2 regions of the Caballeronia sp. Lep1P3 genome follow, and region 1 is predicted to be linked to the other one. Evidence: riboswitches for the same ligand, from Rfam matches in the RefSeq annotation. Region 1 holds a riboswitch; the other holds the start of a gene.
The links. Region 1 has a riboswitch for cobalamin ahead of LDZ27_RS18175 (CbtB-domain containing protein). Riboswitches for the same ligand answer to the same signal wherever they lie in the genome.

Region 1 (6,938 bases):
CTCGGCAAGACGCCCGCCGAATTCACGGTCGCCGCGAACCCGCTCAAGCCCGTCACCGTGCGCGTGCCGCCGGGCCTGCCTTCGTCGTTGCTCGAACGGCGGCCCGATATCGCCGCGGCGGAACGGTCGATGGCGGCGGCAAACGCGCGTATCGGCGTGGCGAAGGCGGCGTTCTTTCCGTCGCTCACTTTGACGGGCTCGGGCGGATTCGAATCGGCCACGCTGGGCGATCTCTTCAACTGGTCGAGCCGCACGTTTCTGCTCGGACCTTTTGCGGGCACCATGCTGAATCTGCCGCTATTCGATGGCGGGCGTCGCAAGGGCAATCTCGCGAATGCGCGCGCGACGTATGAAGAGGATGTGGCGAATTATCGGCAGCAAGTGCTCGTTGCGTTCCGCGAAGTCGAAGACAATCTCTCCGATCTGCGCATTCTCGAAGCTCAGACCGCGACGCAAGCCGATGCCGTCAGTTCATCGGTGCGTGCGGCGCAACTCTCGCGCACGCAATATACCGAGGGCGCGGTGAATTATCTCGACGTGATCGATGCCGAGCGCACGGTGCTGCAATCGCAGCGCGCGGCGGTGCAGCTTGCCGGTGCGCAGGCGGTGTCCACGGTCAATCTCATTCGCGCGCTTGGCGGTGGTTGGGGTGATGCAATGCCCGCGCCCGTACCTGAACCGAGTCTCGCGCAGAAGTAATGTTCCGTTCAAGCCCCGCTTAAATGCGGGGCTTTTCGCATCGGACGCTATTGTTCGCAGCGCGGAACATATGTCTTCATCTGCGGGCTATTTATCGCGTCAGCCGCGATCCCTAGAATCTAGATATGGGAAAGGGGACCGGGAATGAGAGACTTGATCGCGAGACAAATGTATCAACCCGCAGTGGTATTGCCACTGCTATTTCTAATGCGCCTGATGGTGACGCTCGACTTCAATCTCGCGCAGGTAGTGTTTGTCATGCTGCTCAAGAGCACGCAGCATGCTTATCGATTCATCGCGCGTCATTCGGTGGTGCGTCAGCATGACGGCGAGACGATCACGCGCATCGCCTGCCGTCACTGCTGAAACGATTCAGTAAACCTCGGGGACGTACATCGATTCCGGCACAGGCTGGCGCAGGTAATCCGGATTGAATACGCGCTCGGGCAAGTCGATCGGGGAATGCTCGACCTCGTGATACGGCACCTGACTCAACAGGTGATGAATGCAATTCAAACGGGCGCGTTTCTTGTCGACGGCCTGCACCACCCACCACGGCGCTTCGGGAATATGCGAGCGCTGCAGCATCACTTCCTTGGCAGCCGTGTACGCTTCCCAGCGCCGGCGGCTCTCCAGGTCCATCGGACTTAGCTTCCACTGCTTGAGCGGATCTTCGATGCGCGCTTCGAAGCGCACTTCCTGTTCGTCGTCGGTAATGGAGAACCAGTACTTGATGATCTGAATGCCGCTGCGCACGAGCATCTTCTCGAACTCGGGAACCGAGCGAAAGAATTCTTCATACTCTTCGTCAGTACAGAAGTGCATGACGCGCTCGACGCCCGCGCGGTTATACCAGCTTCGATCAAATAGCACGATCTCGCCGCCCGCCGGCAGATGCGATACATAGCGCTGGAAATACCACTGCGTGCGCTCGCGATTGTTCGGTGCCGGCAGAGCGGCCACGCGACAAACGCGCGGATTGAGCCGCTGCGTGATGCGCTTGATGGCACCGCCTTTTCCAGCGGCATCTCGCCCTTCGAAGATCACGACGAGGCGGTGCCCCGTATGCACCACCCAGTCCTGCAGCTTGACGAGTTCGCCTTGCAGGCGGAACAGCTCGCGAAAATAGGTCTTGCGAAGCTGACGCTCTTCATCGGAGAAGGCCGCTTCGCCGTCGAGAAAGCGGTCGTCGATCTCCATCTCGAACTCTTCGTCATAGCTGTCGATCAGGTCGGCGTGAAAGCGGCGCTGCTTGTCCGTCGTGGTCATGAGGTGCTCCGTAAGCATGCTGTCGTTGTGCGCGGCACGGAACGGTCGATTATGACGATTTCATGTTGCAGTCATATGACTCGGCCGATGCGTTCGATTGTAGAAAGCCGCGCGCTTTATGACACGCGGGCTGCCGCCTTTAGAATGATCGGGCTTTTCAATGGCATCCCGATGGCATCCGACGGCACTTACTCAAAGAGGCGATTCAACGATGACCGACACCTCCGCCGCAATTCCCGCATTCGATGCAGCGCAAACAGCGCGCCTTCTGCCATACGACCGCCTCGTCGACACGCTCGCTGCGACGATGCTCGACTATGCGGCGGGCCGCATCGCCAGTCCCGAGCGCCTCGTCGTGCCGCTTGCCGAGGGCGGCGTGATGTTGTCGATGCCCGCGACCGCCGAGGATATCGCGATGCACAAGCTCGTCAACGTTTGCCCCGGCAATAGTGCGCGCGCCTTGCCGACGATACACGGGCAAGTCACTGCATTCGATGCCGCCACGGGCGTGCCGCAATTCATGCTCGACGGACCGACCGTGACAGGCCGCCGCACGGCAGCGGTATCGATGCTTGCAATTCGCACGCTCGCTTCGATGCCGCCGCGAGAAGTGCTCGTCATCGGCACCGGCAAGCAGGCTGCATCGCATGTGGAGGCGTTGGCGAGCGTGTATCCGGATGCGCGCGTTTTCGTGCTCGGCTCGCGTGAAGGCAGCGCAAGCGCATTCTGTGCGAAGCACGCCGGTCTCTCGCCTAACATCGCGCCGCTTCATAGCGCATCCATTCCCGAATCGGTCGATGTCGTGATCGCCGCGACGACGAGCAAAACGCCTGTTTATACGCTGCCGGCAAGCGCCGCGCGGCTCGTGATCGGCGTGGGCGCATTCACGGCTGAGGCCGCCGAAATCGCCGCTTCGACTATTCACGCAAGCGAGCTTTATGTCGACGATGCCGCAGGCGCGCGTCACGAAGCAGGCGACTTCATTCTCGCGGGCGTCGACTGGAACGCGGTTCGGCCGCTTGCGGAAGCGCTCGCATCGAGCGAGCGCCCTGGGCGGCCGGTCGTGTTCAAGTCGGTCGGATGCGCGGCGTGGGATCTCGCTGCGTGTCGCGTGGCGAAGGCTTTGTTGTCGGACAAAAAGACAGCTTGATGACAGCGTGGAACGGTCTTTGCTGCATGCTTGTTCAATGACGTTTGCGCGTCGGCGCTCGAGCATTTCAGCGAATGAAGAGACCAATGAATAGTCGAAACGACACTGACCGGGCTGCGTGGGCCCATGTACGCGGCAAGGCCTACGACGGCGGCGCCGGCGACAGGGCGCATGTCGCCCAAGGACGCACTGCACCGCCTGCGGCCTACTTCATCTCCGTTCTGGAACTGGCGACGGGAGAGAAGCTAGGCAACGACGAGCGCGCGCGCGCCGTCGCGATGCTCGAGAGCGAGTTCGGCGCGGGAAGGCCGCGCACGCTCAAGGAAGCGGTGCGAATCTGCGCGGCGGCCATCGATTCTTCAACGTTGCAGCGCATGGCGCGCGGAGCGAAGGCTTAATCGTCTCCTTAAAAAAGTCCTTCGATGAGCGCGTTTTTTCATACGCGTGTAAAAGAAGCGCGCTATTTCACCGTTTGAATCACTTCGAAGCCTTCGAATTCGGGGTGGCCAAGATAAAGCCGACGCGTCTCGCCGCCTGCATTGCGATGCGCGGCGCGAAACGCGTCCGAACGCGTCCAGTCCTCGAACGCCGCCTGATTCGCCCAGACTGTGTGGCTCGAATAGAGGACGTAGTCGTCCTTGACTGGCCCCTTTAGCAAGTGAAACTCGACAAAGCCGGGCACATCCTTGAGATGCGTGTCGCGGCTCGTCCACAAGCGTTCGAATTCCGCTTCCGCACCGGGCACGATTCTGAAACGATTCATGGCGATATACATGTCGCTATTTTCCTTTTGGGCAAGCGCTAAAAAGCCTAGCCGCGCCCGAGTTCGACGATCGTCTCAAAGCCGCCAAAGAACATGCGCCGGGCGTCGAAAGGCGGCTCTTCCTTTTCCATCATGGCCTTCAGACGCGGGTCGTTCATGACCTTTGCGTTGACCGTGTCGCGAGCTTCGCGCGATTCATAACGTATCCACGAAAACGCGACCGTCTCGCCTTCCTGCAATTGCACGCTTTGCGGAAACGATGTGAGCTGGCCGGGCTTGACGTCATCCGCGATGGTTTCCACGAACTGCAGCGCGCCATGTTCCAGCCAGATTTTTCCCGCTTCCTCGGCCATCGCGCGATAGGCATCGATCCTGTCTAAGCGCACCGGTACCACGAAACCGTCCACATAGTGCGTCATGAGCGTCTCCTTTAAGAAAGCTGCAATCGTTCGAGTGCGCGGCGGCCTATGAAGTTTCTTGCACGCGCCAGCCTTCGCGCACTGCGTCATAGTCGAGCGTAATCGATGATAACGGTGCGAAATCCACCGAGCGAATAGACGCGAGTGGTTCGCCGCGCACATGCGCGAGCGCGACCTTGAGCACGATCGCATGCGTCACCACGATGCAACATTCGCACGAAGCCTCGCGCGCAAGACGCGCAAGCGCTTGAGTGACACGTTGCGCCAGCATCGCGATGCTCTCGCCGCCATGCGGCCTTGCATCGACGTTCGAGAGCCACGCAGCGACGCCTTGCGGGTCCGATTCGGCCATGTCGCGTATCGAGTGCCCGCGCCAGCGCCCGTAGTCGATGTCGCCGAAAGCCGGATCGATGTCGAATGAATGCGTGATCCATGAGGCCGTTGCGCGCGCCGCAGCCGCGGGACTGGCAATGACACGTTCATCGCACCGTGCACGAAGATGCGCGAGCGTAGCGCGTTCGTCGCGTGCAACGGCATCGTCGGGAGAAGGAAAGCGCGCGGCTCTCATCGCATGCGTGGCGGCGTGGCACAGCAGAATGAATTTCAAAGCAAACTCGCATAGAGCGATTTCGTTGCTGTACTTTGCCGGCATTCATCATAGAATGGCAAGCTTGCAATGCGAGGAAGCCGGTGCAAACCCGGCACGGTCGCGCCACTGTAAGCGGTTCGTCGTCAATGACACGGCCCGCGAGTCAGACCCCGCTGCAAGCTCTTCGTCTATCGGGACGCGCTTTTCCCCTGGAGAAATTCAATGAACGCTTCTTCTCACGCGCCGGTCTATTCCGCTGCTTCCGCTTCGCCTTCGCTCGATGCGCCGGTTCCCATTCCGGTGCGCGAAGTCTTGCCCTGGGCCGTGTTTATCGGCCTCATTCTGCTGATCGCGATCTATTTCGTCGGCGCGGAACAAGGCGCCACGTCGATCTTCTCGGGTATGTACGTGCACGAGTTCGTCCACGATGGCCGGCATCTGCTCGGCTTTCCCTGCCACTGAGGACGCGCCATGATTCGCAGTTTGCTCATACGCGGCATGATCGCGGGACTCGTCGCGGGCCTGCTCGGATTCGGCTTTGCAAGGACGTTTGGTGAGCCGGCCGTTGCGCGCGCCATTGCGTTCGAGGAAAAGCACGAACACGCGCATGATGATGATAAAAGCGCGGCCAATGCGCACGATCATGATGGCGACGAAGAACTCGTGAGCCGCGATACGCAGGCAGGACTCGGTCTTTTCACCGGCGTCGCGGTATTCGGCACCGCGCTTGGCGGCATCTTCTCACTCGTCTTTGCGTTCGCCTATGGGCGGCTTGGCGCATTGCATGCACGCGGCACATCGGCCTTGCTCGCGACGTTGGGCTTCGTGAGCGTCGCCATCGTGCCCCTCATCAAATATCCGCCTAATCCGCCCGCCATCGGGAACCCCGAGACCATCGGGCCGCGCACCGCATTGTTCTTTGGCATGTTGGCGATTTCGGTCGCGGCGGCGGTCTTCGCCGTATGGCTGCAAAGGCGGTTGCATGCGCGTCACGGCAACTGGAACGCGACGATCATCGCGGGCGCTTCATATGTTGCATTGATAGCGGTTGCGCAGATCGCGTTGCCGCGCGTCGATGAAGTGCCCGCCGATTTCTCCGCGTCTTTGCTGTGGCAATTTCGCGTCGTGGCAGTCGGCATTCAGGTGATCGTATGGACGACGCTCGGGCTTCTGTTCGGCGCACTGGCAGCGCGTGAAGTCGAGCGGCCCGCGCTAGCGCAACGTCGCGGCTTGTCTGCCGGGTAATGCATCGAGCAGCGCGAGCTTCGCGGCATCGTCCATCTGTCGGAACTGCTTGATCTCTTCGCGGCTTCGGAAGCATCCCGCGCACAGGCCGTGCGCGGGATCGAGCTTGCATACGCCGGTGCACGGCGAGCCGATAGGTTGCTGCGCTTTTGCGCGTTCGATGGTGAAGGCGAGGTCGATGATCGTCATAGCGGTTCGCCGCGAAAGAGGGCTGCGGCTGCCGCCGGATTCGACGGCCAGTAAGCGTGCATATAAGTGGCTGTGATCTTGCCTTGCCGATAAAGCGCTTCGCCTTCGGTATGCGTGGTCGCGTGCCTGGCGATGAGCATCGGCTGCATCGTCGTTTCCAGCGTGGAATAGTGGAACGTGTGACCCATGAGCGGGCCGTGCGATGAATCGAGCCGCTGCATCGCGAGACGCGCGAGACGCCGCTGCATCGATGCGTTGCCGGGCAGCATCCCAAGCATGCCATGGCGCACGCCTTCCACATCGATGAGCGAATCGAGGAGATAGAGCATGCCTCCGCATTCCGCCACGACAACGCGTTCGTTCGCGACATGCATGGCAATCGATGCCCGCGTGCGCGCGTTCGATGCGAGCGTCGCCGCGTGCAGTTCCGGATAACCGCCGGGAAGATAGAGCGCGTCGGCGTCGGCGGGAACGGGTTCATCGGCAAGCGGCGAGAAGGTGCTGATGCGTGCGCCCAGCGTTCTCAGCAAATCGACGTTGGCGGGATAGATGAACGAGAACGCGGCATCGCGCGCGATAGCGATATGCAGCCCATTGAGCAGACGCGGCGGCGCT
Region 2 (6,938 bases), on a different replicon from region 1:
ATCTCGCCGCCGCGCCGCTCGTCGTCTTTCCGAGGCGTCTCGCGCCGGGTTTATATGACATCATTATGGGCTGCTATGGCGCGGCGGGTCTGACGCCGCGCATCGGGCAGGAGGCCATTCAGATGCAGACCATCGTGAGCCTCGTGTCCGCCGGCATGGGCGTCGCGCTCGTGCCGCAGTCGCTGCGTCATCTGCGGCGCACGGGCGTGGTGTATCGTCCGTTGCGGCCGGTCGTGGATGCGCCCGTCGTCGAAACGGGGCTCGTGTGGCGCGCGGCGGAAGTGAGCCCGGTGCTCGCCGGCTTCATCGAGATCGTGCGTGCGAAGGCCGCCGCCGTCTCTGCTTTATGATTCGTGCCTGATTCCGCTTTGCTCGATTACTCCAAGATGCTCATACACCCCAATTTTGATCCCGTCGCGATTCATCTCGGACCGCTCGCCGTGCGCTGGTACGGCCTCATGTATCTGGTCGCGTTCGTTTCGGCCATCGTTATCGGACGGCTGCGATTGCGGCTGCCGCATGTCGCCGCGCAAGGCTGGAGCGCGAAGGACATCGACGACATGCTGTTCTACGGCGTGCTCGGCACGATTCTCGGCGGGCGGATCGGCTACGTGCTCTTCTACAAGGCGAGCTATTACGCGGCCCATCCGCTCGATATCTTCAAGGTCTGGGAAGGCGGGATGTCGTTTCACGGCGGCTTTCTCGGCGTGACGCTCGCGATGGTGCTGTTCGCGTATCACCGCAAGCGCACCTGGCTGCAAGTGACGGACTTCGTCGCGCCGATGGTGCCGCTCGGACTCGCGGCGGGGCGGCTTGGCAACTTCATCAACGGAGAATTGTGGGGCCGCGTGACGGACCCGACGAAGCCGTGGGCGATGCTCTTTCAGAACTCAACGAACGACGATGCGATCTGGCTCGCGAAGAATCCGCAGCTCGACGCGCAATGGCATCTCGCGGAGATCTTCCAGCGCTATCACATGCTGCCGCGCCATCCGTCGCAACTCTATGAGATCGCGCTCGAAGGCATCGTGCTCTTCATCGTGATCTGGACGTTCTCGCGCAAGCCGCGTCCGGTCGGCGCCGCGTCCGCGCTCTTTCTGATCGGCTACGGGCTTGCGCGCTTCACGGTGGAATTCGCGCGCGAGCCGGACGATTATCTCGGCCTGCTCGCGCTCGGCCTCTCGATGGGCCAATGGCTTTCGCTGCCGATGATCGTCGCCGGCATCGTCATGATGGTGTGGGCGTACAAGCGGCATCGCCGCGTGACGGCGAACGCCGCCTGAAGGCGCGCGCACTGCGGCATCAGCGCGCCATCTGAACCGAGCCGGACACGTCGACGGCCACGGTCGTCGTGCCGGCTTCGAGCGCCATTGGCGCGGCCATCTTCGCATCGGCGCTCATCGCGCGCGATTGCATCATCATCACTGGGCGCGGCGCGACGCCGCTATGCCCGACGTTCACTTCGCGAATCGCATAGCTGCTGTAGCCGAATGCCTGCGACGCGGCTTGCGCCTGTTTGCGGAACGAATCGATGGCGTTCGCCGAGAGCTTCTGCTCGGCGGCGCGCTGCGCTTCGGGCGACAGCGAGAACGTGACGTTGCCGACCTGCATCGACGCGCTCATCTTGCCCGCCAGCTTGGACGCCGCCGCGAAGTCGTGCGATTCCAGCACGACTTCCGTGCGGCCGCGCCACGCGGAAATCTTGCCGTCGCGGTCCGTCGACGGATACACGGTGAACGAGCCGCTTCGCGCGGTCACGCCATCGACGCCCTTCGCTTCGCGCAATGCGGCGTCCGCGCGCTGATTGAGCGTTGCGGTGAGCGAGGAGGGATCCGCAGCTTCCTGCTCGTAGAAGAGCGTGATGGTGACGACATCCTGCGGCACCTGAGCCGTTGCCTGCGCGGACAGCGACAGCACGCCCGATGGCTGCGGATTGACGATTGCCGTCTGCGCGACGGCTGTGGTTGACATGCTGAGCGCAGCGCCCGACATCGCGAGCGCGAGTGCGGCGGCAATTTTCTTGTTGATCATGGAAGGACTCCGAACGCAAGGCATCGCGTGAATCGCGACGGCATTTAGGCGCTCGCCGCGCGCGTTTGGTTCCGGCCCTACAGAAGGCGTTCGGTAATAAAGCGCCACTCGTCTTCGGTGACGGGCGTGATCGACAGCCTGTTGCCGCGCGCGAGCACGCGCATGCCGGCTAGTTCTTCATGCTCGCGCAGTTCGGCGAGCGGGATGAGCCGCGTCTTCTTGACGAAGCTCACATCGACGAGCAACCAGCGCGGCGTTTCCTGCGTGGACTTGGGGTCGTAGTAGGCGCTCTTCGGGTCGAACTGCGTGGGATCGGGATACGCACCCGAGCACACTTTCGCGATACCCGCGATGCCCGGCTCCGGGCAACTGGAATGATAGAAGAGCACGCCGTCGCCTGCCTGCATCTGGTCGCGCATGAAGTTGCGCGCCTGATAGTTGCGCACGCCGGTCCACGGCAATGTCTTTTTCGGCGCGTGCGCGAGATGATCGATGCTCGCCTCGTCCGGTTCGGACTTCATCAGCCAGTAGCGCATGCTTTTCTTGTGTGCGAAAGGACGATGCAAATGACGACAATGCAAATGAAAACGGCATCGGTAAAAACCGATGCCGTATGGATGAGGTCCCCGCCACAGCCGCTAGGCCGGCATCCTGAACCTGGGTTCAAGATTGGTCGCGGTAAGCAACACTTCGGGTACATCAGACTGAGTGACGCGCGCGCCCGTGCTGCAAGGTTCCGCAACCGTGCCAATGTGACATTGGTTCAAGGAATATATGACCTTGGCGCACTGGGCAGGGAGACCTCACTCTACACCAATCGATGGCCTTGTGCAGCCCCTTGACAGCGATCTCGCGGTATCTTTTTTTGATTGACATCGCGACGCTGATTAGACGAACACATGAGCGTCACTGCGCCTCGTCACTGCACTTCATATTGCGCAATGACCGCGCCGAGTTGCTCGTTCATCGAGTGCATGGTGCGGCGAATTTCCTCCGCGGGGAAGGCCTCGCCATGACGCACGCTTTCCTGCAGCTTCAGCAATTCGGACGCCAGCGAAAGCGCGGCCATCACCGCGATGCGATCCGTGCCGCGCACGTTGCTCGCATTGCGCACCTTGTTCATTTCGGCATCGACGCGCGCGACCGCTTCGCGCAGTGCGCCTTCGGTTTGCGGCGAGCACGCGAGGCGATACGGTTGCCCGAGAATGGATACTTCGATCTGCGTGGTCGTCATGCCTTCTCTCCGTGATGATGCTCGCCGTGCAATTCGGCGGCGTGCGCGTGTTCGTGCTGTGCTTCGCGCGATGCGCCGGCGTCGGCGTTCAGAAGATCGAGCTGGTTGTCGCCTTCGGCCTGATGCCCTTTGCCGCGCGGCAGCTTTTCGAGGATCGCGTTGAGGCGCACTTGCGCGTCGTCGATCTTGGCGGAGAGAGAATCGCGTTCGGCTTGCAGCGTGTCGCGCTCATGACGCATCTGCACGAGTTCGGCCTGGACGCTGGCGAAGTCGGCGCGCAATTGTTCGATTTGTGCTTCGAGCGCGAGACGCGCCTGATGATGGCGCTCGCTGATCTGGATCAGCCGGCCGATATTTCCTGACAGTGATTCGAGTTCGTTGAGCATGTGCTGCGTCCTCTAAAGACCTCGCATTTTAGCGCGCTTCAAACGCGCTTCCGATAAATGTCTCGTTTCGAGACGTAACAGCACGCGATCTTGCGTGCATCGCCATGCATTCGTGTGCGGATTGGGTTCTCGCCGATGACCGGCATGCGAGACGAACGACAAGCGCCGATGCCGCCCGTTGCGCCCGGGCGCCGCATGCGCGCTTTCTTGACGGCCCAAACGCGCGCTCCTACACTTGCCGCACTTTTGGTGCTCGCGCCCGCGTCTCTCGCGGCGCAGTCAAACGGGAAACAGGAAGCGAAGTCCCGCAGAACGGGATGAGCCAACCTGTGCTGCCCCCGCAACGGTAAGCGACCGCAACGCAAGTTGCAAGTCGTCCCATGCGCGTTTTTTCGCGGGCCTCGCGTGCAATCGTTTGACGCGAGGCGCCCTGCAAGAAACGTGTCGATGCCACTGCGCGCTTGTCGCGCGGGAAGGCGGGACGATGCGTCGTCAGCCCGGATACCGGCCAATCGTCCAGCGCGCCATGCCTCGACATCGTTCGGACGCACGGCGCGCGCGTCGCGCACAGACCTCGCGGGGAGCGGGGCACGCGCCAGTCTCCAACGGGAACGCTTCACACATGGTCTTGCCTTCGTCCGGGCTCATTCGCCGCGCGCCGCGCGTCGTTCTTTTGGCCTGTCCATTGCTTCTTGCGCCGAGTGCGCACGCTCAATCCAGCGCTGAATCCAACGCTCAAACCCTCGCGCCCGTCGTCGTGACCGCGACGCGCGGCGCACAGCCGCTCGCCGATGCCATCCCGCAGACGACGCTCTTCGACGAGCAGGATATCGCCGATAGCAGCGCCGACGATGCGCTCGGTCTCATCGCGCTCGCGCCGGGCGTGCAGATCACGCGCAACGGCGGTCCGGGCGCGAACTCGGGCGTGTACATTCGCGGCGCGTCGTCGTCGCAGTCGCTTACGCTCATCGACGGCGTGCGCGTCGAATCGGTCTCGCTCGGCGCGGCGCAGCTTTCGCAATTGATGCTCGACCAGATCGGGCGCGTCGAAGTGGTGAACGGCAACGTGTCGGCGCTGTATGGATCGAACGCCATCGGCGGCGTCGTGCAGATCTTCACGAAAGAGGGCGAGCCGCATCCGCCGCGCTTTCATTTCGAAACCGAATACGGCAGCTATCACACGCAGCGGCAATCGGCGGGCGTCGACGGCGCGCTCGATGCCGATGGCCGCACCACGTTCAGCCTGAACGTATCGCGCGAGAAAACCGACGGCTTTTCCGCGATCGACCCGGCGCTCGCGCCCGGCGCGAATCCGAACGCGAACGGTTATCTCAACGAGAGCGTCGCCGCGACGCTGCGTCATAAATTTAGCGACAAGTGGGACGCGGGCGTGCGCTTCCTGCAGTCGAACGGCGTCGACAGTTTCGACGATGCCTACGGCACACCGACCGACATCAACAAGTCGCATGACCGCGTGCGTTCGGCATCGGTGTTCGCGAACGGCAAGCTGACCGACCGCTGGACGACGCACTTCACCATCGCGCAAGGACAGGACCGCGCGAACATCGAGCAGAACGGCGTCTATACGAGCCGCTTCAATTCTGAGACGCATCAGTATCTGTGGCAGAACGACTTCAGGCTCGCGGATACGCACAAGCTCGTCTTCGGCTACGAGCATCTCGATCAATCGCTCGATTCGGATCAGTTGAGCGCGCCCGACAGACATGTGAACTCGGTGTTCGCGGGCTACGTGGGGCGCTTCGGTCCGAGCGAAGTGCAGGCGAACGTGCGCCGCGACCAGTACTCCGACTTCGGTGGCGCGACCAGCTACTATCTGGGCTACGCCTACGACATCGACGCGCACTGGCGCGCGAGCGCGAGCTACGCGGCGTCGTTCCGCGCGCCGAGCTTCGACGATCTCTACTATCCGTTCAGCGGCAATCCGTCGATTCAGCCGGAGCGCAGTCATTCGGTCGAAGCCGCGTTGCAGTACGCGTCGAACAAAGTGGGCGTCCTGCGCGTGACCGCGTTCCAGACGCGCTATTCGAACCTGATCGACTACGTGTCCGACGGCAGCGGCTTCTATATCGCGCAGAACGTCGGGCGCGCGAAGGTGCAGGGCGTCGAAGGATCGTGGGCGGGGCATCTCGGCGCAACGGACGTGCGTGCGGGCGTGACGTTCCAGAATCCCGTCGACGAGACGAATCACGAGGAACTCACGCGACGCGCGCGGCGTTTCGCGACGCTCGCCGCGCATCGTTCGATCGGGCGCTGGCGCGTGGGCGGCGAGTGGATCGTGAGCGGCGCGCGCAGCGACTACGATTCGACGCTCGCGGGCTATGGCGTCGTCAATCTCTCGGCGCGCTACGACATCACGAAGTCGTGGTACGTGGGCGCGCGCATCGACAATCTGTTCGACCGGAACTATGAACTCGCTTATTCGTACAACACGCCGCGGCGCGGCGCGTATGTCACGCTCGGCTGGCATCCGTCGTGAGCGAAGCCGCTGACGCGCGCCGTCCGCTGAAGGCGATGACCGCGAGCCGCGCCGCGCTGATCTGGCTCGCGCTCGCCGCTGCGACGATCGCCATGCTCGTCGCATCGCTCGCGCTCGGCAGCGTCGCGCTCGCGCCATCGCGCGTGCTTGCTGCGGTCTTTCACGCGCTCTTTCACACGCTCTTTCACACGCATGCGGCCGCGCCCGATATCGCCGATGACATCGTGCTCACGCTGCGTCTGCCGCGCGCGCTCGCGGGCTTCGCGTCGGGTGCGCTGCTCGCGACCGCCGGCGCGCTGCTGCAAGTGCTGCTGCGCAATCCGCTCGCGGAGCCTTACGTGCTCGGCGTGTCAGGCGGCGCGGCGGCCTTCGCGCTTGCCGCGATGCTCGCGTCGATGCCGTGGTGGGGCGTCGATCTTGCCGCGTGCGCGGGCGCGTTCGCATCGATCGTGCTGGTGCTCGGGCTTGCACGCACGCACCTGTGGCGCGGCGAGCAGGACGCATCGCCGCGTCTTCTGCTGACGGGCGTGGTGATCGCGGCGGGCTGGGGCGCGCTCGTCACGCTGATGCTGAGCGTCGCGCCGGAGAACCGGCTGCGCGGCATGATCTTCTGGCTCACCGGCGATCTCAACGGCGCGGCGACGCCCTGGCCCGCGATGATCGCGCTTGCCGTGATGCTCGCCGTCATCGTGCCGGCCGCGCCGCGACTGAACGTACTCTTGCGCGGCGACGCGACCGCGCGCGCGCTCGGCGTCCCGGTCGGGCGATTGCGCCTGCGCGTGTATCTCGC

Region 2: another riboswitch for cobalamin. It lies ahead of LDZ27_RS10880 (TonB-dependent receptor domain-containing protein); the one in region 1 lies ahead of LDZ27_RS18175 (CbtB-domain containing protein).

The regions. Positions count from the first base shown of each region.
Region 1 covers NZ_CP084266.1:789,135-796,072, reverse strand. Annotated here, with positions in the region: gene LDZ27_RS18215 (efflux transporter outer membrane subunit) at 1-699, shown strand, start outside; gene LDZ27_RS18210 (hypothetical protein) at 868-1,065, shown strand; gene ppk2 (polyphosphate kinase 2) at 1,072-1,968, opposite strand; gene lhpI (bifunctional Delta(1)-pyrroline-2-carboxylate/Delta(1)-piperideine-2-carboxylate reductase) at 2,180-3,118, shown strand; gene LDZ27_RS18195 (hypothetical protein) at 3,205-3,516, shown strand; gene LDZ27_RS18190 (antibiotic biosynthesis monooxygenase) at 3,579-3,893, opposite strand; gene LDZ27_RS18185 (DUF1428 domain-containing protein) at 3,929-4,300, opposite strand; gene LDZ27_RS18180 (histidine phosphatase family protein) at 4,347-4,907, opposite strand; cobalamin riboswitch at 4,919-5,082, shown strand; gene LDZ27_RS18175 (CbtB-domain containing protein) at 5,112-5,351, shown strand; gene LDZ27_RS18170 (CbtA family protein) at 5,361-6,134, shown strand; gene LDZ27_RS18165 (DUF1289 domain-containing protein) at 6,102-6,323, opposite strand; gene LDZ27_RS18160 (cobyrinate a,c-diamide synthase) at 6,320-6,938, opposite strand, start outside.
Region 2 covers NZ_CP084265.1:2,319,214-2,326,151, reverse strand. Annotated here, with positions in the region: gene LDZ27_RS10915 (LysR substrate-binding domain-containing protein) at 1-350, shown strand, start outside; gene lgt (prolipoprotein diacylglyceryl transferase) at 387-1,283, shown strand; gene LDZ27_RS10905 (SIMPL domain-containing protein) at 1,303-1,971, opposite strand; gene LDZ27_RS10900 (EVE domain-containing protein) at 2,109-2,567, opposite strand; RNA gene ssrS (6S RNA) at 2,651-2,833, opposite strand; gene LDZ27_RS10890 (cell division protein ZapA) at 2,951-3,265, opposite strand; gene LDZ27_RS10885 (ATPase) at 3,262-3,651, opposite strand; cobalamin riboswitch at 3,882-4,179, shown strand; gene LDZ27_RS10880 (TonB-dependent receptor domain-containing protein) at 4,274-6,148, shown strand; gene LDZ27_RS10875 (iron ABC transporter permease) at 6,184-6,938, shown strand, end outside.